DNA from 3 places in the Paraburkholderia sp. OAS925 genome. Region 2 is predicted to be linked to each of the others. Evidence: riboswitches for the same ligand, from Rfam matches in the RefSeq annotation. Region 2 holds a riboswitch; each other region holds the start of a gene.
What was found. A riboswitch is a leader RNA that binds a small molecule or an ion and turns the genes downstream of it on or off. The one in region 2 is predicted to bind cobalamin.
Positions count from the first base shown of each region.

Region 1: linked by a shared signal. The riboswitch ahead of ABIE53_RS06040 (TonB-dependent receptor domain-containing protein) and the one ahead of cobW (cobalamin biosynthesis protein CobW) in region 2 are both predicted to bind cobalamin.
Region 3: linked by a shared signal. The riboswitch ahead of cobG (precorrin-3B synthase) and the one ahead of cobW (cobalamin biosynthesis protein CobW) in region 2 are both predicted to bind cobalamin.

Region 1 is NZ_JBEUNO010000001.1:1,386,672-1,397,201, reverse strand. Features, by position in the region: partial or broken gene cobD (threonine-phosphate decarboxylase CobD) at 1-144, shown strand, start outside; gene ABIE53_RS06070 (cobalamin-binding protein) at 196-1,116, shown strand; gene cobC (alpha-ribazole phosphatase) at 1,181-1,771, opposite strand; gene ABIE53_RS06060 (adenosylcobinamide-GDP ribazoletransferase) at 1,756-2,541, opposite strand; partial or broken gene cobT (nicotinate-nucleotide--dimethylbenzimidazole phosphoribosyltransferase) at 2,589-3,678, opposite strand; gene ABIE53_RS06050 (ABC transporter ATP-binding protein) at 3,712-4,566, opposite strand; gene ABIE53_RS06045 (FecCD family ABC transporter permease) at 4,563-5,633, opposite strand; gene ABIE53_RS06040 (TonB-dependent receptor domain-containing protein) at 5,661-7,547, opposite strand; cobalamin riboswitch at 7,637-7,975, opposite strand; gene ABIE53_RS06035 (hypothetical protein) at 8,194-8,550, shown strand; gene ABIE53_RS06030 (cell division protein ZapA) at 8,547-8,861, shown strand; RNA gene ssrS (6S RNA) at 9,033-9,214, shown strand; gene ABIE53_RS06020 (EVE domain-containing protein) at 9,300-9,758, shown strand; gene ABIE53_RS06015 (SIMPL domain-containing protein) at 9,935-10,530, shown strand, end outside.
Region 2 is NZ_JBEUNO010000002.1:2,533,067-2,543,596, reverse strand. Features, by position in the region: gene ABIE53_RS30095 (cobalamin biosynthesis protein) at 1-57, opposite strand, end outside; gene cobA (uroporphyrinogen-III C-methyltransferase) at 54-776, opposite strand; cobalamin riboswitch at 981-1,224, opposite strand; cobalamin riboswitch at 1,294-1,574, shown strand; gene cobW (cobalamin biosynthesis protein CobW) at 1,742-2,851, shown strand; gene cobN (cobaltochelatase subunit CobN) at 2,866-6,669, shown strand; gene ABIE53_RS30075 (magnesium chelatase ATPase subunit I) at 6,666-7,766, shown strand; gene ABIE53_RS30070 (vWA domain-containing protein) at 7,865-8,464, shown strand; rRNA gene ABIE53_RS30065 (16S ribosomal RNA) at 8,912-10,444, shown strand; tRNA gene ABIE53_RS30060 (tRNA-Ile) at 10,517-10,530, shown strand, end outside.
Region 3 is NZ_JBEUNO010000002.1:2,254,372-2,264,901, forward strand. Features, by position in the region: gene ABIE53_RS28860 (precorrin-8X methylmutase) at 1-44, opposite strand, end outside; gene cobG (precorrin-3B synthase) at 37-1,548, opposite strand; cobalamin riboswitch at 1,632-1,822, opposite strand; partial or broken gene cbiE (precorrin-6y C5,15-methyltransferase (decarboxylating) subunit CbiE) at 1,907-3,124, shown strand; gene ABIE53_RS28875 (cobalt-precorrin-5B (C(1))-methyltransferase) at 3,165-4,253, shown strand; gene ABIE53_RS28880 (cobalt-precorrin-6A reductase) at 4,250-4,972, shown strand; gene cobM (precorrin-4 C(11)-methyltransferase) at 5,001-5,726, shown strand; gene ABIE53_RS28890 (MDR family MFS transporter) at 5,795-7,288, opposite strand; gene ABIE53_RS28895 (DUF1488 family protein) at 7,515-7,787, shown strand; gene ABIE53_RS28900 (carbonic anhydrase) at 8,013-8,648, shown strand; gene ABIE53_RS28905 (alpha-ketoglutarate-dependent dioxygenase AlkB) at 8,694-9,284, opposite strand; gene treA (alpha,alpha-trehalase TreA) at 9,420-10,530, opposite strand, start outside.

The DNA.
Region 1 (10,530 bases), on a different contig from region 2:
GCCACGCGCGGCGTGTGGACGCGGCTCTTTGCATCGTCAGGTAGCGTGCGGTTCGGCTTGCCTGCAACCGAAGCGGAATGGGCGCGGCTGCAAGAGAGCCTGCGCGCGGCGATCGATACGATTGACGCTGCGGGCGCTGCCTGATTCCTGGTGCTTTGCCATGCCGACGCGCCACCGAACCCGATCTCTCAACCGATGACTCAATCAGTGCGCCGTGCCCGCCTCACCCTCACCGCCGCGTTGATCGCCGCGACCTTGCCGGCGCGGGCCAGCATCACCGTGTCCGACGACACCGGCGCCGTCGTTACCCTGCCCGCCGCAGCGCAACGCGTGATCAGCGTCGCGCCGCACGTCACCGAACTTTTGTATGCGGCCGGCGGCGGCTCGAAAATCGTGGGCGCGGTGTCGTACAGCGACTATCCGCCCGAGGCAAAGCAACTGCCGCGCGTCGGCGATAACAAGTCGCTCGATCTCGAACGCATCGTCGCGTTGAAGCCCGATCTGATCGTGGTGTGGCGGCACGGCAATGCGCAACGTCAGCTCGACCGTTTGCGCGAATTGCACATACCGTTGTTCTTCAGCGAGCCGCATCGCCTGGACGATATTGCCGTTTCGCTGACGAAGCTCGGCCAGTTGCTCGGCACCTCGTCCACTGCGGATGCAGCCGCGGCCGCATATCGGCGCGACATCGCGAACCTGCGCGCGCAGTACGCGAAACGGCCGGCTGTGAGTGTGTTCTATCAGGTGTGGGATCAACCGTTGATGACGCTCAACGGCGAACACATGGTCAGCGACGTGATCGCGCTATGCGGCGGGCGCAACGTGTTCGCGGCGCTTCAACCGCTCGTGCCCACGGTGTCGACGGAAGCCGTGCTCGCCGCCAATCCCGAAGCGATCGTCACGGCCGCGCCCGGCGCGACGAAACCGGACACCGCGTTGCCGCAATTGAGCGCATGGCGCGCGTGGCCGCGTCTATCGGCGGTGGCGCACGACAACCTGTTCGCCATCGACGGTGATGTGATCAATCGGCCCACGCCGCGCATCGTGCAGGGCGCGACGCGGATGTGCGAGGACCTTGAACTCGCGCGCTCGCGCAGAAAGCAGAACGCGCAGTAACGCTCGATGCGGGAAGCGCGGCAAAGCGTGAACAAAGCATCAGCAAGCAAACATCGCCAAGCGCTCACGCATTCCACTTCACGAGCGACCACGGCTCGCCGTCACCGCCGCGGCGCAGCCAGACGATGGCGCCGGTTTCAAGCGACCATCGCAAGCAGCGTTCGAGCGGCACGTCGAGCGCCAGCGACGCAATCGCGCGCATGACGCCGGCATGCGTGACCACATACGCAGGCGAGAGCTCGCGCGTTTGCGCGTACGCGTCGAACCACGCACGCACTCGAACGACGAATTGCGCGACGCTTTCGCCGCCATGCGCTCGCGCGTGTTCAAAGTTCGAAGCCCAGTCGTCGAGCAATTCGCGATCGATCGAGTCCCAGCGGCGCTCTTCCCACGCGCCAAAATTCATTTCCTTCAGCCGGTCGTCGTGGCTCAGCACGCAGCCGAAATCGTTGGCCATTTCGACGGCGAGCGCCGAGCAGCGCGTCAACGGACTCGACATCACGACGCGCGGCGCGGGCACCTGCAAACCGGCAAGCCTGAGCGCAAGCGCGGCCGACGACACATCAGCCGCCTCGGCGAGCGCCACATCGCTGTGGCCGTAGCACACGCCCGCGTCGAGCGCGACTGCGGGGTGACGGATCAGAACGAGGTCCATGCGAGCCCCACCAGATAGATGCTCAGTTCAAAGATCTGCTGCGCGAAGCCGAGGCAATCGCCGGTATAGCCGCCGATGCGCCGCACGAAGTAGCGGCCCATCGCAAAGCGCAGCACTAGCAGCACGGCAAGCGTCGCGCCGGCAAAGCGCCAATCGGGCATGAGCAGTCCGTGCGGACCATCGGGCCACAGCAGCCACGGCAATCCGAACACCGCCGCGCACAGCAGCGCCATGCCACTCAGGCGTTGCGCGACCGGTTTTGCCTTGCCCTCCGCGCGCACGTAGTCGAGCGTCGCCAGATAGCTGATCGCGCATGCGCGGCTTGCCGCATGGGCCGCGATCATCAGACTGGCGGCGCGCATCGGCGGCAACGCGGCGAGCGTCTGCCACTTGAGCGCGAGCGCGATCACCAGCGCGATTGCGCCAAATGCGCCGATGCGCGAGTCATGCATGATGCGCAAAACATCGTCGCGCGCATAGGCGCCACCGAACGCATCGACGCAATCGGCGAGACCGTCCTCGTGAAATGCGCCGGTAACCAGCAACGTCGACGCCATCGACAGCAACACCGCGACGCCCGCCGGAAACACACGCAGCGCAGCGAGATAGACGAGCGCGCCGACGCCGCCGATCAGCGCGCCGACGAGCGGAAAGTAACGCGCCGCCGCATTCAGATAATGCGGTTCATAGCCGACCCATCGCGGCACGGGCACGCGCGTGAAATAGCCGAGCGCGGTGAAGAAGTAGCGCAATTCCGCCAGCGGGTTCATGGGTGCGTCGTCGCGTGCATGGGTTTGAAAAGCATGCCGAGGATCGCTCAGGCTTCGCGATTCGCGACGCCGGCCGATTCGAAGCTCGCCATCTCGTTGATGAACGCGCAGGCCGCGCGCAGCAGCGGCACGGCGAGCGCGGCACCCGTGCCTTCGCCGCAGCCGCATGTCGAGCGCGAGCAAGGGCGTGGCGCCGAAATGATCGAGCATACGCCGGTGCCCCGCTTCGTTCGACGCATGGGCGAACACGCAGTACTCGCGCACGTTCGGCGCAATGGCGTTTGCAACCAGCAGCGCCGAACTCGCAATGAAGCCGTCGACCAGAATCGTCATGCGCGCCTGCGCTGCCGCCAGATAGGCGCCCGCCATCATCGCGATTTCGAAGCCGCCGAAGGTGGCGAGCACATCGAGCGGATTGTGCCGATTGTGCCGATCGTGCGGATCATGCGAGGCACCGTGATGCGCGAGCGCCGCGGCCAGCACGTTGCGCTTTTTCGCGAGCCCCGCGTCGTCGAGACCGGTGCCGCGGCCCACGCACTCGTCGATCGGCACGCCGCACAAACGGCTCATCAGACACGCCGCCGCCGACGTGTTCGCAATGCCCATTTCGCCAAAGCCGATCACATTGCTGCCGAGCGCCGCGTGATGCCGCACGCGCGCGGCGCCGGCCTGCATTGCGGCGAGCGCCTGGTCACGCGTCATCGCCGGTTCGTGCGCGAAGTTGCGCGTGCCCGCTGCAATCGGAATGTCGATGAGGCCGTCTGTGTGCTGCAGCGGTGTTGCAATGCCGGCGTTCACGACTTCGAGTTCGACGGCGGCCACGCGGCTCAACGCATTGACCGCCGCGCCGCCCGCGAGAAAATTCGCGACCATCTGCGCGGTCACCGCTTGCGGATAAGGGCTGACGCCTTCGGCGGCAATGCCATGATCGCCGGCGAAGACGATCAACGCGGGTCGCTGTACGTTGGGACGCGTGCTGCGCTGGATCAAACCCATCTGACGCGCGAGCGTTTCAAGCTGGCCGAGACTGCCGGGCGGCTTCGTCTTCGTATCGATGATGTGCTGAAGCTCGGCGCGCAACGTCTCATCGAGCGGTTCAACTTCGGACAATGCGGACAAGCCTGGCGTGGAAGTCATGAGTTCGTGAAGATAGATGATGTTGTGGTCTGGCTACCGGCTTGCCGATGTGTCATGAACCGAAGACGATTCATGACGTGAACGCGGCGCGGGAATCAGTGCTTCGTGCTCGCCATCGCGGATCAGTATCAGCGGATAGCCGAATACGCGGCTCGTCAACGCGGGCGTCAGTACATCGTGGGCGGGACCCGCATAGGCAGCGCCCGCGCCGTCCAGAAGCAGCGCGTGCGTCGCAAACCGGCGCGCGAGATTCAGGTCGTGACAGGAAAACAGAACCGTGCGTCCCGGCTCGCGTGTCCATTCGCTTAGCGCTTCCAGGCACTCTATCTGATGATGCAAGTCCAGATGCGACAGCGGTTCATCGAGCAGCAACAGCGGCGCTTGCTGGCACAGCACCCCGGCGAGCGAGACACGCTGACGTTCGCCGCCTGAGAGCGACAGCACGTCGCGCGCGGCGAATTCGGTGAGGCCGAGCACATCGAGCGCGGCGTGCGCCGCCTCGCGATCGGCCTCGCGCTCCCAGCCCCAGCCGGTCAGATGCGGAAAGCGGTTGAGCATGACGATGTCGAGCACGCTTGCGCTGAAAGCGTCGGGCGCGCTTTGCGGCATCAACGCGCGACGTTGCGCAAGCTGTTGACCCTGCCAGTGCGCAAGCGGCACGCCGTCGAGTTCGACCTGTCCCGCCGACGGTTGCTTCAAGCCGGCTAACGTCGATAGAAGCGTCGTCTTGCCCGCGCCGTTCGGTCCAGCCACGCACCAGATCTCGCCGGGATAGAACGTATGCGTGAAGGCGTCGAGCAAGGTGCGTGCGCCCGCACGCAACGTCACGCGTTGCGCGCTGAGCGCGGGCTGAGCCTGGTTGGAGGTGTGATGGGAGGCGTGCATCATCGGCGGGCGCGCAGCAGCATCCACAGAAACACCGGCACGCCGATGATCGACGTAATCACGCCGACCGGCAATTGCGCCGGCGCGATCACGAGGCGTGCGATCAGGTCCGCGCCCATCACCGCGACGCCGCCGCCGAGCGCCGCGGCGGGCAGCAGCATGCGCTGGTCGTTGCCGAACGCGAGCCGCAGCACATGCGGCACGACGAGCCCGACGAAGCCGATGGTGCCCGCCGTCGTCACCGCTGCGGCCGCCGCGAGCGAGGCCGCGAGATAGACGCGCAAGCGCAGCGGCATCACCGCCACGCCGAGCGCTTCTGCGACGGCGTCGCCTCGCAAAAGCACGTTCAGACGCGGCGCAACCGGCACGATGACAACTACAACGACCACGAGCGCCGCAAGCGCCGTCCACGGCATCGCATTGCCGTTGAGGTCGCCGGTGAGCCAGAACAGCATGCCGCGCAGACGATTGTCGGGCGCGAGGTTCAGCAGCAACGTGATCAACGCGCCCCAACCCGCCGCGATGACCGCGCCGGTCAACAGCAAACGCGGCGACGTGTCCTGCGGCTCGCCGCGCCACAACTCGCGGCGCGCGAGACCGAGCACGAGCAGAATCGACACGAATGCGCCTGCGAACGCGGACGCATCGACGAGCCACCACGCGCTGCCGGCGATCATCGCGATCAGCGCGAAGCTCGCGGCCCCGCCCGATACGCCCAACACGTAGGGCTCCGCGAGCGGATTGCGCAACAGCACTTGCAAGAGCGCACCGGCCATTGCGAGCAATGCGCCGCACGCGAAACCGGCCAATGCGCGCGGCAAGCGCAGCGTGCGCACGATTTCGCCGGCGAGATCGTCGGAGGCGCTGGCAGAGCCGGACGCGGACGCCGACGCATGCAGCGGCGACAGCGCCTCGATCAAGCGCGCGGGCGCGAGCGAGACGCTGCCCAACGCGAGCGACGCCATCAGCACGACCAGCGCGGCGAGCGCGAGCACGAGCCAGATCGCGGCGGCGCGCTTCGCGGTCATCGCGTGCAATGCGGCGGGCAGGGAACCTGGATGACGGCTCATCGGCGCGCTCTCAACATGGCGCGCGCATCACTGCTGCTGCCAGCCGAGCGTGACATACGCACCGCGCCCCGGCGAGTTATACGAGTAGGCCGTTTCATAGTCCTTGTTCAACAGATTCTGGATTTGCGCGGCCACGTACCAGGCTTTCGTGATGTTGTAGCGCGCGGACAGATTCACGATGCCGTAGCCGCCGAGCTTGCCGCTGCTGTCCTCGCGCGGGCCGCTCACGATCCACTCGCCGCCCACGCGCCACCCCGCGATGCTGCGGTTCACCGTCAAGGACGCGAAGCGCCGCGCGCGCCGCACGAGGTCCACGTCGTTGTCGAGATCGACGGGATTTTGCAGCGTGACCGATGCGCGCACATCGGTCTTGCCCACATGTCCGCTCCACGATCCCTCGAGCCCCTGCACTTTTGCATGCCCCACGTTCTCCGCCAGATAGATGCCCGGCGTGACCTGCTGATAGTCGATCAGATTCGAATAACGCGTCTGGAAAGCACTCAAACGCATCACGCCCAACGCATTCGACGCGTACTGCAGCGCCGCTTCGAGCGAATGGCTGCGCTCGGGCTGAATCGACGGATTGCCGCTTAGCGGATAGTACAGATCGTCGAAGCTCGGCGCGCGAAACGAATCCGAATAGCTTGCGCTCAGCTTCCAATGCGGCGTGATGTCGAACCCATAGCCGAGATAGTAACTGTTCGCTCCGCCGAAATCGGAGTACTGGTCGCGCCGCACGTTGGCCTGGATTTGGTTGCGTCCGAAGCGCGCCGTGTAGCCCGCGAAGACGGAATCGACATGCCGCGTGGGCGCGGCGAACGTATCGGAGTCGAGGCTCTGATCGAGATGCTCGTAGCCCACGCGCAGTTTTTGCTGCGCGGCCAGCGCGAAATCGTTCTGCCACGTGTATTGCCGGTTGTCGGTATCGAAGCGTCCGTTGTAGAGGCCGTTGGTCTTCGATACGCTGCGGTCGTCGCCTTCGGACACGATGAAGTGCGTGGTCCACCAGTCGGTCAGCTTGCCGTTGGCGAACGCGGACACCTGCCGCACTTTCGTGTAGAGGTTGTTCAGATCGGTCGGCGCGCCGTACGCGTTGTCGTAGCTGTTGTTGCCGTTCGACTGCAGATAGCGGACGCCCGCGTCCCATTGGTCGTTGAACTTGTGGCGCAGCGACGCCGAAATGCTCTCGTTCAGATAGCCGTTCGCGTTCGGATTCGCGTTGGGCGCCTCGCTTGGATTCAGCGCTGAAAAGCCGTCGTCTTTCGAGCGCGCGAGCGAAATGCTGAAGGTCGTGCGGCCGTCTTTATCCAATGCGCCGTTCGCGCCCACCTGCTGCGTCTGCGTGTGATAGCTGCCGTAGCCCACAGAGAAATTGAAACGCGGCGGATGCGCGCCGCCGTCTTTCGTGAACACCTGTACCACGCCGCCGATCGCGCCCGAGCCGTATAACGCGGACACGTTGCCGTTCACGACCTCGACGTGATCGATCTGATCGAGCGGAATCTGCGCGATTTGCGCGGTGCCGAGACTCACGGAATCGACGCGCACGCCGTCGATGAGAATCAGCGATTGCGTCGACGACGCGCCGCGCAAATAAAGGCTCGCCGTCGAACCGGGCCCGCCTGTACGCGAGATTTGCGCGCCGGGCGCGAGTTGCAGCAGGCCGGGCAGATCCGTTGCGGTGGTGTCGGCCAGGTCCTGCTGATCGAATAGCGACGTCTGCGGGATCGTATCGGCAAGCGCTTGCGGTCCGCGCTCGGCGGTCACCACGACGGGCGATAAAACAGTGGACGATGCAGTGGACGAAGCGGTGGACGAAGCGTCGGCGTTTGCAGGCGCGGCGGCCTGCGCATGCGCGAGATGGGGCAGCCCGGCAAAAGCGAGCAGCACCGCGCGGGCGATGGGGGACAGCATGAAGTGAGATTTCCCGTGGATGGCGTGCGCGGCCCGCTTCCCCGCAGGCCGTCGCGTAACGAGGCGCGTGCGCTTTTGACAATTCGCGCCGCGCGCCCCTCCCTCTGGCCGGTATCCGGGCTAACGACTTTCGATCCCGCCTTCCCACGCGTGACGCGCAGTGGCACACTCGCGAGTTGAACCGGAACACGCGATGGGGATCGAACTGCAAAAGCGCGAACTGCTGTTCGAAATACGATTCGTACCGCAGCACTGAACTGCGATGAACTGCAGCGAATGCGACGAACTGCAATGCACGCGAAATGCGGTCGCTTACCGTTGCGGGGGCAGCGCAGGTTGGCGCGTTCGGGTAGAACGGCGCGGCCTGCTTCCCGTTTAACTGCGCGCACAATGAAATGCGCGCGGGCACCAGAGTGCGGCCAGTGTATGAGCGCCCTCTGAGTCAGTCAAGAACGCGGGCCGCGAGAGCGATTCATTCGGACAGGGTCGAGCTATTGTCCGACGCGATCTCCGGCACGCGCGTAGTTTCTCTTCTTCAGTCGAAAAAAGGCTGCAAAAAGCGGGGTTGTTACGTCTCGAAACGAGACAAATGTCGGAACGTGCGACATTCCGCGCTAAAATGCGATGTCTTTAGAGGACGCAGCACATGCTCACCGAACTCGAAACACTTTCACAGAATATCGGCAAGCTGATCGCGATCAGCCAGCGCCACAATGAAGCGCGCCTCGCGCTCGAAGAGCAACTCGCGCAGTCGCGCGCCGAAGCCGAAGCTACGCGCACGGAACTTGCGCTGCTGCGCGAGGAACGCGACGCACTGCAAGCGGAGCGCGACGCGCTGTCGGCCAAGATCGACGACGCGCAGGTGCGTCTGAACGCGATCCTCGAAAAATTGCCGCGTGCGCGTGCGCACAACGAGCCGGACAACCAGCTCGATCTGCTCGAGCCCGCTCCGCACGAGGTCGAAACAGAGAGCGACGCCACTCGCCACGGAGAAAATGCATGACGACCAAGCAGATCGAAGTATCGATTCTCGGCGTGCCCTATCGCCTCGCCTGCTCGCCGGAAACGGAAGGCGCGCTGCTTGAAGCAGTCGCGCGAGTCGACGCCGAAATGTCGAAGATCCGCAATAACAGCAACGTGCGCGGCACGGATCGCATTGCAGTCATGGCTGCGCTGTCGCTGGCATCCGAACTGCTTAAGCTGCAAACAAGCGTGCGTCACGGAGAAGCATTTCCCGCTGAAGAAATCCGGCGTACAATGCATCAAATGAACGAGCAACTGGGTACTGTCATCGAGCAGTACAGCGTGCAGTAAGTTGCAAGTAGCATGTTGAGAGCAGTGCGGCCGGTGCTGATACCGGCTGCGGATTCAAACGGAAAGTAAGCAGGCAAGGTTCGTGAAGCATGCACGAACTGCGCGAGGCGAACAGGTCCCCAACGTTTGAGTCAATCGTTTCAGTGTCATCGGTTTTGCTTCATCGGTTTAGCTTCCCTGCCTGGTTCGCCAAGGTCATATATTCCTTGAACCAATGCCATGTGCACGGTTGCGGAAATTTGTAGCACGGGCGTGCGCGTCACTCTGTCTGATGTACCCGAAGTGCTGCTAACTGCGACCAATTCTGAACCCCCGGTTCAGGATGCCGGCCTAGCGGCTAAGGCGGGGACCTTATTTGGAACGGCATCGGACTTGCGTCCGGTGCCGTTTTTGTTTGGGCGCCGTGCTTCTTCAAACCCCTAACGTTCAATTCGATTCATGCGCTACTGGCTAATGAAGTCCGAACCGGACGAAGCAAGCATCGACCATCTCGCCAACGCCGCGCACCGCACGCTGCCGTGGACGGGCGTGCGCAACTATCAGGCTCGCAACTTCATGCGCGATGGCATGCAGATCGGCGACGGCGTGCTGTTCTATCACTCGAGCTGCCCCGAGCCGGGCATCGCGGGGCTTGCTGAAGTTGCGTCCACGGCCTATCCGGACCCCACGCAGTTCGATAGCAAGAGCCCGTATTACGACCCGAAGTCGTCGCAGGAAACGCCGCGCTGGCTGCTCGTCGACGTCGTGTTCAAGAAGAAGATTCCGTTGATTCCGCTCGCGGCCTTGCGCGAGCATGAAGAACTGAAGGACATGCGCGTGCTCGCGAGAGGCAACCGTCTGTCGATCACGCCAGTGACCGAAGCGGAGTGGCGCTTCATCACGACGCGGCTCGTTTGACGTCGCGCGGCCCACGTTGCCGCAACGCTGCAGCAACGTTGAAGCAAAGTTAAATTAGGGAACCAAGCTCAGGTTACGAGCGCCTAACGGACTCGCAAACGGCTTCGGCAAGCGTCGTGCCGTTGCGTCGCGCTCGCCTCGTCGCGCGCAACCCTGTTCAAGCATGGAGTCCAATAATGACGAAACACACCGCACGTGCACTCGCTTTCGCGCTGGTCTGCGCGGCGCCCGCTGCACTCGCGCTCACGCCCGCCGTTGCGCGCGCGCAGAGCGTCGTGCCCTATCAACCGGCCGGCGTGCTGTCGCTGAATGCACAAGCGAGCGCGGACGTACCGCAAGACGTGGTCGACATCACGCTCTTTTACGAGCAGGAAGCGAGCGATCCGTCGGCGCTCACGTCAACGCTGAATCAGCGTGCCGATTCCGCGTTGCAAAAAGCAAAGGGTGTGAGCGGCGTGACCGCGCGCACCGGTTCGTTCTCGATTTATCCGTCGACCGATCGTGACGGGCGCATCTCCGCATGGCGCGGCCGCACGGAGATCGTGCTCGAGTCGCACGACTTCACCGCGGCGTCGAAGCTCGCGGGGCAAATGGCTTCCATCATGCAGGTCGGCAACGTGCAGTTCTCGCTGTCGCCCGCGGCGCAGCGCGTGGCCGAACAGAAGCTCACCGGCGAGGCGATCAAGTCGTTCCGCGAGCAGGCGGCATCGTCCGCGCAGGCGTTCGGCTACAGCGGCTATTCGATCCGCGAGGTCAACGTCGGGCACAACGG
Region 2 (10,530 bases):
GATTTCTTCCGCCGACGTCTGCAAGCGGCAACCGATGCCCACGCTAAGCGTTTTCATCGGACATCCTTCGCCAGCGACGCCACGCCGCCGATCACCACGATTGCGGGCGAGCCGAGTCCCGCGCGCGCGACGGCATCGGCGAAATCACCGAGTGTCGCGAGCGCATGCCGCTGCTCGGGGCGCGTTGCGGATTCGATCGCGGCACACGGAGTCTGTGCCGACATGCCCGCTGCCAGCAACGCGCCGACGATGTCGTTTAGCCGCCGCATGCCCATATAGATGACGAGCGTCATGCGCGTGGCGGCGAGCGCGGCCCAATCCGGCTCGCTCGTGCCCGCGCCGTGGCCGGTCACGAACACGACGCCTTGCGCATGATCGCGGTGCGTGACCGGAATGCCGATGGCCGCCGGCGCCGCAATGCCGGCCGTGATGCCGCTGACGATTTCGACATCGACGCCCGCGGCATGCAGTGCCTGTTGCTCTTCGCCGCCTCTGCCGAACACGAAGGGATCGCCGCCTTTGAGTCGCGCGACGCTGCGCCCTTCGTTCAGATGCGCGAGCATTTGTTCGACGATGCCGTGTTGCGGCGTCGACGGATGACCGCCGCGCTTGCCGACATACACGATGCACGCATCGGCGCGCGCAAATTGCAGCACGTCGGGGTTCACCAGATCGTCGACGAGTATCACGTCGGCTTGCGCGAGCGCGCGGGTTGCCTTCAGCGTCATCAGTTCGACGTCGCCGGGGCCTGCGCCGATCAGCCATGCGCGTTTCATCGCGGCATGCGCCGCGTCGGCGCACATGCAATCGCGCAGCGTCGACATACACGCAATGTGATGGAGATTGAAGTCATTCGAAACTGTGCATTCGCGCACGACAGCAAACGCGGATTGCAGACCGCTTCCCTAAGTCGTGCTTGAGCGCCTTCACATCCGTCCCTCGCGGATTCCGGCGGCCGGCGGCGTGACGTTGAGAACGCACGGCCGCCTCCGCGTCTGGCCGGTATCCGGGCTGGCGGCCTCACGCGCTTTGCCTTCCCGCCCACATTCATTCGAATGTGCTGGACAGTGGCACTGAAAACGCATGTGCGGCGCAAAAAATAATCGCGCCGCCGGTCGCTTACCGTTGCGGGGACAGCACAGGTTGAGCGCAAGCGCGCTGCCTGTTTCCCGTTTAACTGCACACGCGAGCGCATGTGCGGGCACCAGACGCGCGCATACGATAGCACACGGCAAGCCCGTCCGATAAGCGCGCCGGGCTTGCGTTTTCTTGACGGCGCAAGGCGCGCGGCCTACACTCGCACGCACTTCTGGTGCTCGTGTGCGCGCTCGTGCGCATGCAGTTAAACGGGAAACAGGGCGCCCGCCTCGCATGGATCGGGTCAACCTGTGCTGCCCCCGCAACGGTAAGCGAAAAGCGACGTCATGGCGGTTTGCATGGCGCCGCGGAGCCGGCTTCGATGTCCACGCGCAAGGCCGCGTCGGCATATCACCACTGGGCGAGAAATCACTCGTCCGGGAAGGGGAAGCGGCGCTTTCGCCAGCCCGGATACCGGCCGGAACACGAAGGGCGAACGCCGCGGGGAAGCGGCGCTGCGCTCATGACCTCATACCCGTATTCTGCGTTTCCCTGGTGTAGCGGCAAGGCCGTCGTGCGTTCCCGCGTTTTGCGATGCGACGTCATGCGCGAAAGCGTGTGATTCGGCCGGCCAGCAGATGCAACTCTCACGGATGGACTCACCATGCAAGTTCAGATGCGCAAGATTCCCGTCACCATCGTCACGGGCTTTCTCGGCAGCGGCAAGACCACGTTGCTGCGGCACATTCTTCGGAATGCGGGCGGCAAGCGCATTGCGGTGATCGTCAACGAGTTCGGCGAGCTCGGCATAGACGGCGAAATCCTCAAAGGTTGCGGCATTGGTTGCGATGAAAACGGCGTCGAGACCGAAGGCCAATTGTATGAACTGGCGAACGGTTGCCTGTGCTGCACGGTCCAGGAAGAGTTCTTTCCGGTGATGGAAAAGCTCGTCGAGCGCCGCGAGCAGATCGACCATGTGCTGATCGAAACGTCGGGGCTCGCGTTGCCGAAGCCGCTCGTGCAGGCGTTCAACTGGCCGCAGATCAAGAACAGTTTCACGGTGGATGCGGTGATTACCCTCGTCGATGGACCCGCTGCGGCAAGCGGCCAATTCGCCGAAAACCCGCTTGCCGTCGACGCGCAACGCAAGGCCGATCCGAATCTCGACCATGAGTCGCCGCTGCACGAATTGTTCGAGGATCAGTTGTCGGCTGCGGATCTGGTGATTCTGAACAAGACCGATCTGCTCGACGAAGCAGGCCAGAACGCGGTCGAAGCCGTGATTCGCGCCGAAATTCCGCCGCAGGTGAAGATCGTGCGCGCGCATAAAGGCGAGCTCGATCTGCATGCGTTGTTCGGGCTTGAAGCGGCGTCGGAGGAAACGATTCACTTGCGCCACGATCACCACGGTTCGGCCGACGACGCCAATCATCATCACGATGAGTTCGATTCGGTGGTCGTGAATGCAAAGGCACAGTCGCGTGAAGCGGTGATCGCCGCGCTGCAAGGACTCGTGGAAAACAACACGATTTATCGCGTGAAGGGTTTCGCGGCGTTGCCGGGCGCGCCGATGCGGCTCGTCGTTCAAGGCGTGGGCCGGCGCTTCGATAGTTATTTCGATCGACGCTGGCAGCAAGGTGAACTGGAAGAACTAGGCGAAGGCGCCGAAAGCCGCTTCGTGCTGATCGGTGAAGACCTCGACCAGGCTGCGCTGCAACGCGCGTTCGACGCCGCGCTCGGCGTCGCAGCCGCTGTCGCCGCGCAACAGACGTAAGCAGGTATAGACACATGCATCTGCTGCGCACCACGCCGGGCGGTTTCGTCGACGATACGCAAGGCGTGATCCGCATTGATCAGCGGCCCGCGGACATCGTCATTCTGAGTTCCGCGGATACGACGCTGTCGTTGCTCGCGAGCGTGTTTCCCCGTCTCGGCGACGGCTTTCCGAGCGTGCGCCTCGCGAATGTCACGTATCTGCGGCAGCCTGCCTCCGTGGACTTTTACGTCGAAGACGTGTTGCAACATGCGCGCGTCGTCGTGGTCGATCATCTTGGCGGCGAGGCGTACTGGCCATACGGCATCGAGCAGGTGGTCGCGCTTGCGGAGCGCAAACAGCAGACGCTCGCGATGTTTTCCGGCGATCTCCAGGAAGATCCGAACCTGCTCGCACGTAGTACCGCCGATGCGGATCTATGCCATCAACTGTGGCGCTATCTGCGCGAAGGCGGGCCGCAAAACGCCGAGGCGTTCCTGCGCTGCATCGCGCATCGCGCTTTAGGATGGGGACGCGAACCGGCGCCGCCGCGCGCGTTGCCTGCCGCGTCGCTCTACCATCCCGCATGCGATACGCCGACTATCGCCGACTGGCAGGCGCGCTGGCGGCATGCCGCGCCCGTTGCCGCGATTCTGTTCTACAAGGCGCATCTTCAGGCGGCCAATACCGCGGTGTTCGATGCGCTGATCGACGCGCTCGAATCAGAAGGCATGAACCCGCTGCCGATCGCGATCACGTCGCTAAAAGATGCGATGAGCCGCGAAGTCGTGCAGTCGTTGTGCGCGCAACATGACGCCGCACTCGTGCTCAACACCACTGCGTTCGCCGCGTCTGCGATCGACGATCCAGAGCCGCTCGCGCTCGCAGGCGATGCGCCGGTGCTGCAAGTGATCCTGAGCGGCGGCAATCGCGACGACTGGGTGAAGGACAACCAGGGTCTCAATTCGCGCGACATCGCGATGCATATCGCGCTGCCGGAAGTGGACGGCCGCATCATCACGCGCGCGATCAGTTTCAAGGGACTCGCCTATCGTTGTCCGCATACGGAAGTCGACGTGGTCCGCTATCAGCCGGATCTCGAGCGCGTGCGTTTTCTCGCTGAACTGAGCCGCCGCTGGTGCCGGCTGCGTTCGCTCGACAACGCCGAGAAGAAGCTCGCGCTGATTCTCGCGAACTATCCGATGAGCGAGGGACGCATCGGCAATGGCGTCGGGCTCGACACGCCGGCGTCGGTGGTCGGCATTCTGTCGATGCTGCGCGACGAAGGTTATCGCGTGGCCGACGTGCCAGAAAACGGCGACGCGCTGCTGAAGAAGCTGACCGAAGGCGTGACGAACGATCCCGTCGTGCGCGATCTGCGGCCCGCTTTGCAAAGCTTTGCGCTTGGCGACTACCTCGCGCATTTCAATGCGCTGCCTGCTCAGACGCGCGATGCGCTGAACGCGCGTTGGGGCTCGCCGGACCAGGACCCGACCGTGCGGCGCGGCCGTTTCATGATTTCGGGCTGGCGCTGCGGTCATGTGTTCGTCGGCATTCAGCCGTCGCGTTCACGTGACCAGGGCGATTACGCGAGCTATCACGACGCCGAGCTGGTGCCGCCGCATGCGTACCTGGCGTTCTATTTCTGGCTGCGTCATCAGTTCGGCATCGACGCAATCGTGCATGTCGGCAAGCATGGCAACCTGGAATGGCTGCCGGGCAAGAGCGTCGCATTGAGCGATACCTGTTGGCCCGATCTGATTCTCGGGCCGATGCCGCATCTGTATCCGTTCATCGTCAACGATCCAGGCGAGGGCAGCCAGGCGAAACGCCGTGCGCAGGCGGTGATCGTCGATCACCTGATGCCGCCGCTCACGCGCGCGGAAAGCTATGGGCCGCTGCAGGATCTCGAGCGCCAGGTCGATGAATACTATGAAGCATTGATGGTCGATCCGCGCCGCTCGAAGCTGTTGCGGCGCACGATTCTCGCGACCATCGTAGAACATAGGCTGCATGAAGAGCTGAGCCTGTCGGAGCCGAACGGCGAGGACGATGAAGATGTGCTGTTGACGCGCGTCGATGCGTGGCTCTGCGAATTGAAAGAGGCGCAGATTCGCGACGGGTTGCACACGTTCGGTCAATCGCCGCACGGCGTGCAACGGCGCGATACGTTGCTCGCGCTGGGGCGCTTTCCCGTCGGCGATGGGCAAGGCGGCAACGCAGGTTTGATCGATGCGTTGGCGCGCGATCTGAACATCGATCGGTTCTTCGATCCGTTGTCCGTCGATTGGTCCGCCGCATGGACGGGTCCGCGCCCCGATGTTCTGCAACGCGTGAGCGACGCGCCGTGGCGGCATTGCGGCGATACGCGCGAGCGTCTGGAACTGCTCGCAGCCGACATGCTTCGAGCAATGTGCGAGGAGCAAGGCGACGCTTCAAACTCGTTTGCCGAAGTCAGCCTGCCGCAAGCATCACGCGTACTCGAACGTTTGCGCGACGACGTGCTGCCGCGGCTCGACGCATGCGGCCCCCAGGAGATGCTGCATCTGAAGCGCGGTCTCGAAGGGCGTTTCGTGCCGCCGGGGCCGAGCGGTTCGCCATCGCGTGGGCGGCCCGATGTGCTTCCCACAGGGCGCAACTTTTATTCGGTCGACACGCGCGCGGTTCCCACGCAAGCCGCCTGGTCGCTCGGGCTCAAGTCGGCTCAGCAATTGATCGAGCGGCATCTGCAGGAACACGGCGATTATCCGCGCGCGATCGGTCTTTCCGTATGGGGCACCGCGACCATGCGTACCGGCGGCGACGACGTCGCGCAGGCGCTTGCGCTGCTCGGCGTGCGGCCGAAGTGGGCGCCGGGCAGCCATCGCGTGACCGACTTCGAGATCATGCCGATCGAAGCGTTCGACCGTCCGCGTATCGACGTCACGTTGCGCGTATCCGGGTTTTTCCGCGACGCTTTCGCCAACGTGATGCACCTGTTCGATGCGGCGGTGCAGGCCGTCGCCGAACTCGACGAACCCGCGGAGCTCAATCCGATTCGCGCGCGTGTTCTGCGTGAACGCGATGCGTTGATCGCGCGCGGCATGGACGCCGCCGAAGCGCGCAAGCGCGCCGGCTGGCGCGTGTTCAGCGCGCGGCCCGGCGCGTATGGTGCGGGCTTGCAGGACATGATCGACTCGCAGCAATGGCAGACCGACGCGGACCTCGCGAACGCGTATCAGGCGTGGGGCGGTTATGCGTACACGCAGAAAAGTGCGGGCGAAGAGGCGCGTCAGGCGTTCGGCGCACGCCTCGCCGCAATGGATGTCGTCTTGCAGAATCAGGACAACCGCGAACACGATCTGCTGGATTCGAACGACTACTATCAGTTTCAGGGCGGCATGGTGGCGGCCGTGCGGCATCTCGCGGGCAATCAGCCGAGTGTCTATCACGCCGATCACAGCAATCTGGCCGCGCCGCGCGTTCGCACGCTTCATGAGGAAATCGCGCGCGTGATCCGCTCGCGCGTGGTCAACCCAAAATGGATCGACGGTGTAAAGCGCCACGGTTATAAGGGCGCTTCCGAAATCGCGGCTACTGTCGATTATCTCTACGGCTATGACGCGACCGCGCGCGTGGTCGCGGATCATCAATATGCGCTCGTCGCCGATGCTTATCTGAACGATCGCGACACGCGCGAGTTCTTGCAACAGCACAATCCGCATGCGCTGCATTCGATTTGCGAGCGTCTGCTCGAAGCGATGCAGCGCGGTTTGTGGCAGACGCCTGGCGACTATCGCGCGCAGGTCGAACAGCATCTGCTCGCGAGCGAACAGCAGATCGAAGGAATGCAATCATGAATGCAGCCACGCACGATGCACGCGACGGCGCGCCGCAGAAAAGGCCCGCGTTTCCGTTTGCCGCGTTGATCGGACAGCCCGCGTTGCAGCAGGCATTGCTGCTCGCGGCGATCGATCCGGGCATCGGCGGCGTGTTGGTCAGCGGGCCGCGCGGCACGGCGAAATCGACGGCCGCGCGTGCGCTCGCCGAGTTGCTGCCGGAAGGGCAACTCGTGAACTTGCCGCTTGGCGCAAGCGAGGATCGTCTGATCGGCACGCTCGATATCGAAACGGTGCTGCGCGACGGCTCCGTGCGCTTCTCGCCTGGGCTGCTCGCGAAGGCGCATCGCGGCGTGCTGTATGTGGACGAAGTGAATCTGCTGCCCGATGCGCTCGTCGATGCGTTGCTCGATGCGGCGGCGAGCGGCGTGAATACCGTCGAACGCGATGGCGTATCGCATAGTCATGAGGCGAGCTTCGTGCTGATCGGCACGATGAATCCTGAAGAGGGCGAATTGCGGCCGCAATTGATCGACCGTTTTGGCCTGATGGTGGAGTTGCAAAACTGTTTCGAGCCGCGCGTGCGTGAGCAGATCGTGAAGGCACGGCTCGCGTTCGATCTGGATGCTGCTGGTTTTCGTGCGGCTTATGCGCAAGAGCAGGCGCAGTACGTCGAGCGGATTCATGCGGCGCGCGAGGCGCTGCCGCAGCTTTCTTTCGACGACGCAGTGCACGCGCACGTCAGTGCGTTGTGTATCGACGCTGCCGTGGATGGCTTGCGCGCCGATCTCGTGATGCTTCGCGCGGCGCGTGCGCTCGCAGCGTTCGAACTCGCGGATGCGGTGACGCCGCAGCATGTGGAGCGGGTCGCGGATGCGGTGCTGATGCATCGGCGGCGTGAGCGGGGAGCGTCGTCTGCGAGTAGTGCGCGGGATAGCGAAATGGAGTCCTCGCGTGATTCGCAGCGGGGCTCGACTGCGCATTCGTCTTCGCCTTCGTCTTCACCTTCGCTAGACGAGGCCGCTGGCGGCGAAGGCGATTGGGGTTATCTGCCACCGCAGCCGGCCGCGACGACGCACGTCAAAGGCGTTATCCCGCTCAACGTAAAAAAACGCTGAGCCATCGGAAGGGCGCCGCCGCTGAGTTGGACAGCGGATTTCGATGGCGGCAAAAGGCAGATGCGGTCTTGCGTTCGCGTGGCGATGCGCGTCTTGAGATGCGTGGTAATTCGAGCCGGCGTATCGCATGGCCGCAGACATTCGCCGCGATCGGGAAACAACGGCGGCGCACGCTGAGTGCCGAAGATCTGCGCTTCATGCGTGATGTACCGCGCGGCGGTGTGCTGCACTGCTTCGTGCTGGACTGTTCGGGCTCGATGCTGGCCGGAGAGCGTCTCGCGCTTGCCAAGGGTTTGCTGATTGCGCTGTTCGACCGCGCGAGCGCGATGCGTGCGGAGGCTGCGCTGGTCTGCTTCGGCGGAGCGGGCGCGGATCTGCGTTTCGGTCCCGCCGTGCCGCGATGGTGGAACGAGCGATGGCTCGAGCCGGTCGGCGGTGGCGGCGGTACGCCGTTCGCAGCGGGCGTTCGATGCGCCACGCAATTGCTGGAGCGCAGCGCGCAGCGCAAGCCCGCGCAGCAGCGCTGGCTGTGGATTCTCACCGACGGCCGCACAACGGATAAGGCGGCACGGCCTCCTCACGCGGACGAGATCGTATTCGTCGACTTCGAGCAGGGCACGATACGGCTTGGCCGCTGCGAGAGACTGGCTACCGCCTGGGGCGCGCGGCACCTGACGCCGGAAGAACTGATCGGCTGAAGGGCGAGAAGATCTGCCGACGACCAGGCTGCTATTCAGTGACAAATATTTTCATTGGATAACTAACTATTCTATTCGCCGGAGAAGAGTGCGGCTTGTTGCCGCTTTTTCTTGCACTTCTGAACTTTTCGAAAATAATTGCAGAGAAGGGGTTGACGGGGTGCGGACCGCATCGCATAATTCGCCTCCCGTTTGATGACGGACGCGAAGAAAGCAGAGCTTCTGAGCGAATGATCTTTAAAAACTAACAGCCGATAAGTGTGGGCGCTTGATGCGCGACGCGCGCCGGGTTGCGGGGTTTAACTCCGGAGCTGGGCGAAAAGCGAAAGTATCAAGTCTCACACAGTAATGAAAGGAAGGTTTGGTCATCGAGAGATGGTTAGACACTTCGTCAGTACGTTGAGTGAGCGACCGGGTTCGAAAGAGCCCGAAAACAGTAACAGGTTTGAACTGAAGAGTTTGATCCTGGCTCAGATTGAACGCTGGCGGCATGCCTTACACATGCAAGTCGAACGGCAGCACGGGAGCAATCCTGGTGGCGAGTGGCGAACGGGTGAGTAATACATCGGAACGTGTCCTGTAGTGGGGGATAGCCCGGCGAAAGCCGGATTAATACCGCATACGCTCTGCGGAGGAAAGCGGGGGATCCTTCGGGACCTCGCGCTACAGGGGCGGCCGATGGCAGATTAGCTAGTTGGTGGGGTAAAGGCCTACCAAGGCGACGATCTGTAGCTGGTCTGAGAGGACGACCAGCCACACTGGGACTGAGACACGGCCCAGACTCCTACGGGAGGCAGCAGTGGGGAATTTTGGACAATGGGCGCAAGCCTGATCCAGCAATGCCGCGTGTGTGAAGAAGGCCTTCGGGTTGTAAAGCACTTTTGTCCGGAAAGAAAACCGCCTGGCTAATATCCGGGCGGGATGACGGTACCGGAAGAATAAGCACCGGCTAACTACGTGCCAGCAGCCGCGGTAATACGTAGGGTGCAAGCGTTAATCGGAATTACTGGGCGTAAAGCGTGCGCAGGCGGTTCGCTAAGACAGATGTGAAATCCCCGGGCTTAACCTGGGAACTGCATTTGTGACTGGCGGGCTAGAGTATGGCAGAGGGGGGTAGAATTCCACGTGTAGCAGTGAAATGCGTAGAGATGTGGAGGAATACCGATGGCGAAGGCAGCCCCCTGGGCCAATACTGACGCTCATGCACGAAAGCGTGGGGAGCAAACAGGATTAGATACCCTGGTAGTCCACGCCCTAAACGATGTCAACTGGTTGTCGGGCCTTCATTGGCTTGGTAACGTAGCTAACGCGTGAAGTTGACCGCCTGGGGAGTACGGTCGCAAGATTAAAACTCAAAGGAATTGACGGGGACCCGCACAAGCGGTGGATGATGTGGATTAATTCGATGCAACGCGAAAAACCTTACCTACCCTTGACATGTACGGAAGTCCGCTGAGAGGTGGATGTGCCCGAAAGGGAGCCGTAACACAGGTGCTGCATGGCTGTCGTCAGCTCGTGTCGTGAGATGTTGGGTTAAGTCCCGCAACGAGCGCAACCCTTGTCCCTAGTTGCTACGCAAGAGCACTCCAGGGAGACTGCCGGTGACAAACCGGAGGAAGGTGGGGATGACGTCAAGTCCTCATGGCCCTTATGGGTAGGGCTTCACACGTCATACAATGGTCGGAACAGAGGGTCGCCAAGCCGCGAGGTGGAGCCAATCCCAGAAAACCGATCGTAGTCCGGATCGCACTCTGCAACTCGAGTGCGTGAAGCTGGAATCGCTAGTAATCGCGGATCAGCATGCCGCGGTGAATACGTTCCCGGGTCTTGTACACACCGCCCGTCACACCATGGGAGTGGGTTTTACCAGAAGTGGCTAGTCTAACCGCAAGGAGGACGGTCACCACGGTAGGATTCATGACTGGGGTGAAGTCGTAACAAGGTAGCCGTATCGGAAGGTGCGGCTGGATCACCTCCTTTCCAGAGCTGAACGTGTCAAACGTTGAGCGCTCACGCTTATCGGCTGTAGTGAAGAAACGCAGACAGACTCAGGGGTCTGTAGCTCA
Region 3 (10,530 bases), 280 kb from region 2:
GATTGGCGATAGATCTCCTGACCGTCGCGAATGTAATCAAGCATCGGTATCACTCATTTGAGTCGGGCATTCTGGTCGTGCGCCCTGGGCGTGCGTCTGTCCGGCTTGGGCGAGTTGCGCGAGGGTGTCGGCGGCTTGTGCGATCGTCAGTCGGCGCGCGACGCATTCGCCGAAACCCGGCTGTGCGTCGCGCCGGTAAAGATCGTAGAGGCCGGGCGCCGCGGCAAGCAGCGTGAACGGCGCGCAATGCGCGGCGGCGCAGGAGCGCGGGCAGCCGCTCAGGTGTACGTCGACGCCCGCGGGCAGGCGCTTCGCGAGCGCGAGCGCGTCGGCTTTGGTATCCGCGAGACTTTTTGCACAGCCGGTGGAACCGGCGCACGCGATGAGGCGTGAAGCGGGGTCGTTGCGATCGCATGCAAAGCCCAGCGTTTTTAGCGCGGCAAGCACGGCGGGCACGGCATGTGTGGCGATGTCGGGCAGTAGAACGCTTTGCCACGGCGTGATGCGTAGCGCGCCGTTCGCGTGTTGCCGCGCCAGCGAAGCGAGGCCATGCAGCGCGGTTGCGTCGATGCGGCCGAGCAGCGGTTGACCGCCGACGTGCCACGTTCCCGCGATACGCTGCGCGTGAGCGCCGACGCGCAGCGTGGCATCGGCGGGCGTGCTGCGCTGCCACTCGGCGAGCGCTGCGTCGCGTGCCAACGGGAAATCGACGTAGGTTTGCGCGTGTCGCAGGATTGCGTCGGCGGAATGTTCGGCGAGCAGCTGACGCATGCGGGTCGTGTCGGAGTCGGCGGCGAGATCGAGAAACGTATGCAGCAGCGCCCGCACCAGCGCCGGAACTTGCGACGGCAGCACGGCGGCGAGTGCGCCTGCATCAATCGTCGCCGAATTCGTCGCAGCAACCGGTGGACAACCGGCGAGGCCGAACACGAAGCGGATCTCGCCGGAACCATCCTGCGATGCCGCGAGCCACACGTCATGCGGATGATCGAGCCGCGCAAGACGCTCGCCGCCGTCGACGAGCAGTGCGAATTTCGGCGACAGCGCCGCAAAACGCGCGTCGCTTTGCAAGAGCGCGAGCAAAGTCGTGCAAAGCGGCCTTGTGTCGAAAAGCGCGGAGGGGTCGCGCCCTGCGGCAGGGCTGATCATCACGTTGCGGATGTCGTCGGCGGCTGAAGCGGTGAGGGCGGCGGAAGACCTGGTGTCGGCTTTTTCTTCAGAAGAAGTAGAAGCCTCCGCCAAAGGCCCAAGCCCCGCATCGACCAACGCCGCAATCAACGCCGCTTCCTCGCCGCCACGAACGCCGCGCAGTTGCAGATTCGCGCGGTTCGTCAACTCGATCACGCCCGCCGCGTGCCGCGTGCTCGCATCCGCGATTGCGTGGGCCTGAGCCGCGCTCAGTTCGCCGCCCGGCAGCTTGATCCGGCAGATGCCGCCGTCGCGCGCGGCGACGATCCGCAGGAGCCCCGGACACGCCGAGGGCCGCAGCGCGAAAGCCGCGTCAGGCAATACAGTGGAGGAGGGAGAAGCTCGATTCAAGACGGACACCGCGGTTAGCGTCGCGCGACGGCCCGAGCAAGCGATAAAGCGGCTTGGCTGCGGCATCGGTACACCCCGCCCGATGTTGGCTGGCACGAACAGTCTCGCCGGCAGGTCTCCTGGCTCGCAGGTCGTCGTCCGCCGCGGCCTTCCCGGTCGAACCAGTGGCGCTTAGCGCAGGCGGACTCGCTGCATACAGTTGCGGGGGCAGCCGCAGCGGCGATGGTTTCCCCGCTGTGTTCCCTCTTAGGCCCCGAAGGGCACCGGCGGCTGTATTATGCCTTTTTTCGGATAGCACAACGAGGCTGGACGCTTTGACCGGCGTGGCGCAGCGCATTGTTTTGAGAGACATCATGAGGAAGGATGCATGCCGGCGTGGCTGACGGTAGTGGGCATCGGCGACGACGGCTTCGCCGGTTTGGGACGGCCCGCGCGGCGTGCGTTGCTGGAGGCGTCGGCGATTTACGGCGGCGAGCGTCATCTGTCGATGCTGCCGGCGCGGCTCGCCGCGCGCCGCGCCGCGTGGCCGCGTCCGTTCGATCTCGCGCCGTTGCTCGCCGAGCGCGGCCGCTCCGTCTGCGTGCTGGCGAGCGGCGATCCGATGCTGTTCGGCGTCGGCGCGACGCTGGCCAGGCAGTTGCCGGCCGACGAGTTGCGCGTGCTGCCCGCACCTTCGTCGTTATCGCTGGCCGCCGCCCGGCTTGGCTGGCCGTTGCAGGATGCGGCCGTCGTGTCGCTGGTCGGCCGGCCGCTGCCGACGCTGAATGCGCATCTGCGTGACGGCGCGCGCGTGTTCGTGCTGAGCGCGGACGGCGGCACGCCCGCGGCGCTCGCCGCGCTGCTGAACGCGCGCGGCTTCGGCGCGACGCGCATGACCGTGCTCGAACATCTCGGCGGCGACGCGGAGCGGCGCATCGACGGCCGCGCGGATCAGTGGTCCGCGCGCGACGTTGCCGCGCTGAACCTGATCGCGCTCGAATGCCGCGCGACGGATGGCGCGCCGCGTCTGCCGCTCACTTGCGGCTTGCCCGATGACGCGTTTCGCCACGATGGCCAGTTGACCAAACGCGATGTGCGCGCGATCACGCTCGCGCGCCTCGCCCCGACGCCCGGCGAATTGCTGTGGGACGTGGGCGCGGGCAGCGGCTCGATCGGCATCGAATGGATGCGCGCGCATCCGGCTTGCCGCGCGATTGCCATTGAAGCGCACGCGGAGCGGCAGCGCTTTATCGAACACAATCGCGACGCGTTGGGCGTGCCGGGTCTGCAACTCGTCGCGGGCCGCGCGCCTGAAGCACTCGACGGGCTGCCGACGCCGGATGCGGTGTTCATCGGCGGCGGCGTGACGGTGCCGGGTGTACTCGACGCGTGCTGGGCGAGTCTGCGCGACGGCGGCCGGCTGGTCGCCAACGCCGTGACGTTGCAAGGCGAGGCGGCGCTTGCCGCATGGCGCGAACAGCATGGCGGCACGCTGACGCGCATTGCGCTTGCCGATGCACAACCGCTCGGCGGATTCGATACGTGGCGGCAGGCGCTGCCGATCACCTTGCTCGATGTGGTGAAGTCTTCAAGCGCCGAGCGCGCTGCAAGTCGCCCACAGAGCCCGAACGCTCCGCCTGACCGCGATGCGCGACGAGACCGCCGAACAACCCGCGCCGCTGCGCAGCGGCTACACGACAGGCAGTTGCGCCACCGCGACGTCGCTGGCGGCGGCGCGTCTGCTGCTCGCGGGCGTGGTCAGCGACATCGCCGAAATCGTGTTGCCGAAGGGCCAGCATGTGCCGATGCCGCTCGTGTTCTGCCGCCTGACCGACGACGGCGCCGAGGCCGGCACGATCAAGGACGCCGGCGACGATCCCGACGTCACGCACGGCGCCGTGGTGTTCGCGCGCGTGCGCCTCGTCGCGGAAGCGGGCGTGGTGTTTCGCGCCGGACCGGGCGTGGGCACCGTCACGCGCGCCGGACTGACGCTCGCGGTCGGCGAGCCCGCGATCAACCCCGTGCCGCGTCAGATGATGACCGCGCACCTCGCCGAACTCGCCGCCGAGCACGGCTATCGCGGCGGCTTCGAAGTGACGATCGGCGTCGAGGGCGGCGAAGCGCTCGCGCTCAAGACGATGAACCCGCGGCTCGGCATTCTCGGCGGGCTGTCGATTCTGGGCACGACCGGCATCGTGCGCCCGTTCTCGTGCTCGGCGTATATCGCGTCGATTCATCAAGGCATCGACGTCGCGCGCGCGAACGGCTATACGCATGTCGCCGCCTGCACCGGCAACGCGAGCGAAGACGCGATGCGCGCGCATTACGGCTTGCCCGACATCGCGTTGATCGAAATGGGCGATTTCGTCGGCGCGGTGCTCAAGCATATGAAGCGCGCGCCGGTCGAGCGGCTGAGCATTTGCGGCGGCTTCGGCAAGCTGAGCAAGCTCGCGGCGGGCCACCTCGATCTGCATAGCCGCAACTCGAGCATCGACCTCGAACGGCTCGCCGCATGGGCCGCCGAACACGGCGCGAACGACGCGTTGCAGGCCGCGATTCGCGCGGCCAACACGAGTCAGCAGGCCGTCGCGCTCGCGCATGCGCAACAGGTGCCGCTCGCCGACATCGTCTGCGAACATGCGCTTCGCGTGGCGCGCGAGATCGTGCCGCCGCAGGTGAGCGTCGAGACATTCGCGATCGACCGCCAGGGCAATCTGATCGGAGCGGCGCGATGACGCGGGTTCTGCTGCTCGGCGGCACCGGCGACGCGTTGCGCATCGCGCGGCAGCTTGCTGCGCACGACGTCTACAGTCTTGCCGGACTCGGCAAGGTGCCCGACGATCTGTGCTGCGCAGTGCGCGTGGGCGGCTTCGGCGGCAGTGAAGGGATGCAGCGCTATATCGAACAGGAAGCGATCGGCCTCGTGATCGACGCGACGCATCCGTACGCGGCGCAAATTAGCTCGAACGCGGCGCAGGCGGCCAGGTCCGCGCGCGTGCCGTGCTGGGCGCTGCGCCGGCCCGCCTGGCAGCCGCAAGCCGGCGACGACTGGCGCATGGTCGCTGACTGGGACGAACTCACGGCGGCGCTGGCGCCATTCGCGCGGCCGCTCTTCACGCTTGGACGCGAACCGCTCGCGCATCTCGACGAGATTCCCGCGCATCAGTTCTGGTTCGTGCGCTGTCTGGACTCGCACGCCGATACCGCACGCGCCCGCGTACTCGCAGCGCGCGGACCGTTCACGCTGGAAGGCGAACGCGCGCTGTTCGCGCTGCAACGCTTCGACGTGCTCGTCAGCAAGAATAGCGGCGGCAGCGCGACCGAGGCGAAGCTCGAAGTCGCACGCGAGCGCCGCTTGCCGGTTGTGATGCTGCGCCGGCCGTCATTGCCCGCGGTGGATCGCGAGTTTGACAGCGCCGCCAGTTTGCTCGAAGCGCTGCCTCGGTCGCACTGAATGGTCTGCATCAATCATGGAGCTTTGAATGACGGTGTTTTTTATCGGCGCGGGTCCTGGGGACCCCGAACTAATCACGGTGAAAGGGCAGCGCCTCGTGCGTCGTTGTCCGGTGATTCTGTATGCGGGTTCGCTGGTGCCGGCTGCGGTGCTGGAAGGACATTCGGCGGTCGAGGTCGTCAACACCGCCGAGCTCGATCTCGATCAGATCGTGGCCTTGCTGAAACGCGCACACGATAAAGGCCAGGACGTGGCGCGCGTGCATTCGGGCGATCCGTCGTTGTATGGCGCGATCGGCGAACAGATTCGCAGACTGCGCGAACTCGCGATTCCCTACGAGATCGTGCCGGGCGTGACGGCGACCGCTGCCAGCGCGGCCGCGCTCGGTTGCGAGCTGACGTTGCCCGGCGTTTCGCAGACGCTCATTCTCACGCGCTACGCGACGAAAACCGCGATGCCCGAAGGCGAGCAACTTGCCGATCTCGCGCGGCATCGTGCGACGATGGCGATTCACCTGGGCGTGCGGCACCTTGCGCGTATCGTCGACGAATTGCGGCCGCATTACGGCGGCGCGTGTCCGATCGCGGTGATCTATCGCGCGAGCTGGCCGGACGAAGAGAAGATCACCGGCACGCTCGACGATATTCTCGGCAAGGTGCAGTCGACGCAGATCGAGCGCACCGCGTTGATTCTGGTCGGCGACGTGCTGGCGGCGGAAGGGTTTGCTGATTCGACGCTGTACGCGAAGGGCTGACGCGTTGCGCATGGGCGGCGCGAAGCGGCGGCGTTGGCTTGCCGTCGCGCAGCTCGCATCGCAAAGCTTCAATCTTTCAGCGGCGCCAGCGCCTCCAGCGGCATCTTTTTCTCCGCGCCGATGTGGATCGCCGGCACCAGCGTCAGCAGCACGACCACAAAAATCGCAATCGCGAAGATCGACATGAACGTGAGGTGCAGCGATTGATGCAGCACCATGCGGATCGCGTCGCCGCCGCCGAAATTCGCCGCCTGATTTTGCAGCAGGCTTTTCAGTTGATCGGACCTGACGGCGGCGCTGCCTCCCGAATGACTCAGCCCGAAGTTGAGCACCGCGCCGAACAGCGTCGCGCCGAGCGTGCTGCCGAGATTACGCGAGAACAGGTTCGACGCCGTGGCGCTGCCGCGCTCCTCCATCTTGACGATTTCCTGGATCAGGATGAGGCAACTGACGCTCGACGTGCCCATGCCGAAGCCCATGATGAGCGAGCCGAACGCGGCGACGAGCGGCGAGCCGCCCGGCGCGAGAAACAGCAGCAGCACCGCGCCGACCGGAATGAACGCACTGCCGGCGATCAGCATGCGCCGCAGGCCGATGCGGTGAAACACCTTGGCAGCGAGCGTCGCGCCGACGGGCCAGCCGACCATCATCATCGTCAGTGCAAGGCCGGCGATCACGGGCGAGCGGTTCAGCACGCCTTGCACGTACATCGGCAGGAACGTGGTCGAGCCCATCAGGATCATGCCGGAGAGCAAGGTCGCTCCGTTGCACGCGGCAATCGGGCGGCGGCTCCACAGTGCGAACGAGATCATCGGCTCCCTGGCGCGGCGCTCCTGCAGCACGAACAGCAGCAGGCACACGACGAACGCCGCGCCGGCCATCGACGCATGCGCGAGGTCGTCGTCGCCCGCGTAGGTGAGCGCCGTCATCAACGCGGCGATGGCGGCCATGAAGAGCGCTGCGCCCGCGAAGTCGATGGAAGGGCGCGCGTGCCGCTCACCCTCGCGCAGGAACGCGATGAAGCCCGCAGCCGACGCGAGGCCGATCGGCACGTTCATCCAGAAGATCCACGCCCACGACATGTTGTGAATGATGAAGCCGCCGACCATCGGCCCGACGACTGCCGAAATCGCCCACACGCTCGCGAGATAACCTTGCACCTTGCCGCGTTCGCGCGCCGGATACAGGTCCGCGACGATGGTCAGCGTGACCGGCTGGATCGCGCCCGCGCCGACGCCCTGAATCAGCCGGAATGCGATCATGGCCGGCATCGACCACGCGAAGCCCGCGAGCACGGAGCCGATCAGAAAGATCGCGATGCCCGCCAGCATGATCGGCTTGCGGCCGTAGAGATCGGCCAGCTTGCCGAACACGACGGTCATCGCCGTTTGAGCGAGCAGGAACGACGAGAAGACCCAGCTATACAGATGCAGATCGCCGAGTTGTGCGACGATCTGCGGCATGGCGGTGGATACGATGGTGGCTTCGATGGCGACCATCGCCATCGAAGCCATGACGGCGGCAATGACCAAAGGACGCGACGATTGCGGATGGCGGGACATGGGGCGAAGTTGGTATCAGAATAGTGGGTGCGTCTGCCGGGCGGTGCCTGGCTGATGCATGATGCACGGTCGGCGCTATGACGTCGGCGTGGCCGTTCGAGCGGCCGAAAGCGAGTATGCACCTTGCAGGGAATCTTCGCAGCGTAGTGCTGCAGTGAAGCGGTGCGTGCCGTCATGGCACAAGGCTTGCGACTCCCGCAATTCTTTCGACACATGGAGGATCATTATGAGGATCGAATTCACCGGACGCCGTGAAGTGGTGGCGGCTGCGCGCGTCGCCTTCGAAGCCAATGTCGACGGAAAGGACGTCTGGTGCAGCGTATCGCTCGACGCGCTCAACGACCATTTCGGCAACGGCGGGCCGTCGGCGCACGATCTCGTGGGCACGTTCGAGGCGAACCGCGCGCAGATCGAAAACGCCACCAAGCGGGTGCTCGAAAAAAACGGCGGGCAATCGGTGGAACTCGAAACGCGCGATTTCGACAAGACGGGGCCGTGAGGTCGTTGTAGCTGGGCCGGCAATGCGCCGGCTTTGACGGCGCGACGACGCGGCAAGGACACGCCGGGTCGCACTGGCGCGGCGTGTTGCGCGGCGGCCTCGGCGGCGCATGCCCATCGCGTGGCAACGCGGCAACGCGGCAACGCGGTATAGTCGCGCGAATCCGTAGCGGCTGTGCGCTGCGCGCCGCGCAACTTCGAACCTTCGACTATCGGAGAGAACATCTTGCAGGAAATCATCGAGGGCTTGATCCGCTTTCAACGCGACGTGTTTCCGCAGCAAAGCGCTTTGTTCAAGCGCCTGTCCGCCGCGCAAAGCCCGAGCGCGCTGTTCGTGACGTGCTCGGACAGCCGCGTGGTGCCCGAACTGCTGACGCAGTCGGAACCCGGCGCGCTGTTCGTGATTCGCAACGCGGGCAATATCGTGCCGTCGTATGGTCCCGAGCCGGGCGGCGTGTCGGCGACCGTCGAATATGCCGTGGCGGTGCTCGGCGTACGCGACATCGTGATATGCGGCCACTCGAATTGCGGCGCGATGACGGCGATCTCGAGCAACACGAACCTCGAACATCTGCCGGCGGTGGCCGGCTGGCTGCGTCACGCCGATGCCGCGAAGGCGATCAATGCGTCGCGCACCTATGAGTCGGCGGCGGAACGTCTCGACGCGCTGGTCAAGGACAACGTGGTGGCCCAACTGGCTAATATCCGCACGCATCCGTCGGTGGCGGTCGGGCTCGCGAACAAGACGCTGCAACTGCATGGCTGGCTCTTCCAGATTGAAAGCGGCGTGATGCTTGCACTCGACGGCCGCAGCGGTAAGTTTGTGCCCTTGCTCGAGAATCCGGACGTTTTTGCCGTGTGATTGGGCGGGGGATGCGGGCGGGGGCTTGCGCGCGCGCAGGCGTGCCTACTCCCGTGGCCCGTTGTAGCAGCGAAATGCCAGGCTGATACGCGGCCCGACGCGCTCGCCGAGCTTTGGAATGCCGTGGTCGTGCGTGAACTGCGACGCGTAGCTCATCACCAGACAGCTACCCGGCTCGAGGTCGACATGCACCGCGCGGCCGGGGCCTTTCTTCGGGCGGATCGTCATGCGACGGGCAGCGCCGAGCGATACGATCGCGATCGGCTCGCCGCGCACGAGGTTCGCCGTCTTGTCGCTGTGCGGCGCGACGCTGTCGTGTTCGTCGCGATACAGGTTCAGACCCACGCGGTTAAACGGCGCGCCGACGAGCGAGCGCACCGCTTCGAACGCCTCGCCAAGCGGCGCCGGCAAGTCCGCCGATTCGCGCAGGAACGTGGCGATAAGCCGAGGCACGGCCACCTCGCGCTCGTACATCATCCGCTGATGGCTGCTCCAGCCGATGTTCTTCAGCGCCTCGCCGAACCACTGCTGCGCGAGCGCAAGCGGGACCAGGTCGGGCAGATAACGCATTCCGCCTTCGTTGTCGCTAAACAGGGTAACGGGCTCGGGGGCAAACAGGCCTTGCTGGGACACCATGATTCAACGCCGGGCGCGCAGGCCCCGGCCAGGAAATGACGGGTTCATGCCTGTCATTATACTGTGTTTTTATACAGTGTTTCCAGGTCCCGGAAGTCTGCCGCCAGCCTCTGGTCTCCTCGCGTCGCGGCGAACTCACTCGCCGGGGCTATACAGGTCCAGCAGTTTCAGCGTCACGCCGTTCGTCCAGCCAAAGCCGTCCTGCAGCGGATATTCGCCGCCGCCGCCACCGCCCGTGCCCGCGCCTTCCACTACGTATTTCTCGACCAGCTTCTTGTCCGACGCATAGACACCTTTCACGTCGGCGAGAAAGCGCGTGCCGATCTGCTGCGCGAGCGCGTCCTGACCATAGCGCTTCAAGCCCTGGATCGCGACCCAGTGCAACGGCGCCCAGCCGTTCGGCGCATCCCACTGCTGCGTGGTGTTGTACGTCGTGGTGACGAGGCCGCCTGGCTGCAACAACGTCGATTGCACCTGCTGCGCGGTCTTTTTCGCGCGATCCGGCCACGCGGCGCCGACGAACAGCGGGAACACCATCGCCGCGGTTTTGTTTTCGCGCGGTTTGGCGAGTTGCCAGTCATAGTCGCCGTAGTAGCCGTTCGCGTTCCACAAGTAGCGATTGATGCCGAGCGCGCGCTTCGCCGCGCGTCCCGCGAATTCGCCGACACAGCGGAAATCGCGCGTCTCGCCGCAGCCCTTCGCGATGGTGATCTCCAGGTGGAACATCAGGCTATTGAGATCGACGGGAATGATCGACGTGGTGCGCACCGTCGCGAGCGTCATGTTGTCGCCGAACCAGCGCGAGCTGAAATCCCAGCCGCTTTCGGCGGTGGCGCGCAGTTCGCGGTAGACGTCGTTAGGATTGCGCCCGGTCGCCTTTTGCGCGGTCTGAATGTCCTCAAGATAGGACTCGTCGCGAGGCGTGTCGAGCTCGTCCCAGTAGCGGTTCAGCACCGTCCGATCGGGCATCACGACCACGTTGCGCGTCGCGGAGCCGGCCGGCGTCGAGCTTTCGCCCTGCATCCAGTAGCCGTATTCCTTGCGCAGCGCCGGCAGGTACTTCTGATAGACGCCGCGTCCTTCCACCTTGGCCGCGAGCTCCACCATGTGCGAGAAGAAGGGCGGCTGCGAACGGTCGAGATAGTACGTGCGATTGCCGTTGGGAATATGGCCGAACGTGTCGATCATGTACGCGAAGTTGTCGAGCATGTTGTCGACGAGATCTTCGCGGCCCGCTTCCTGAAGG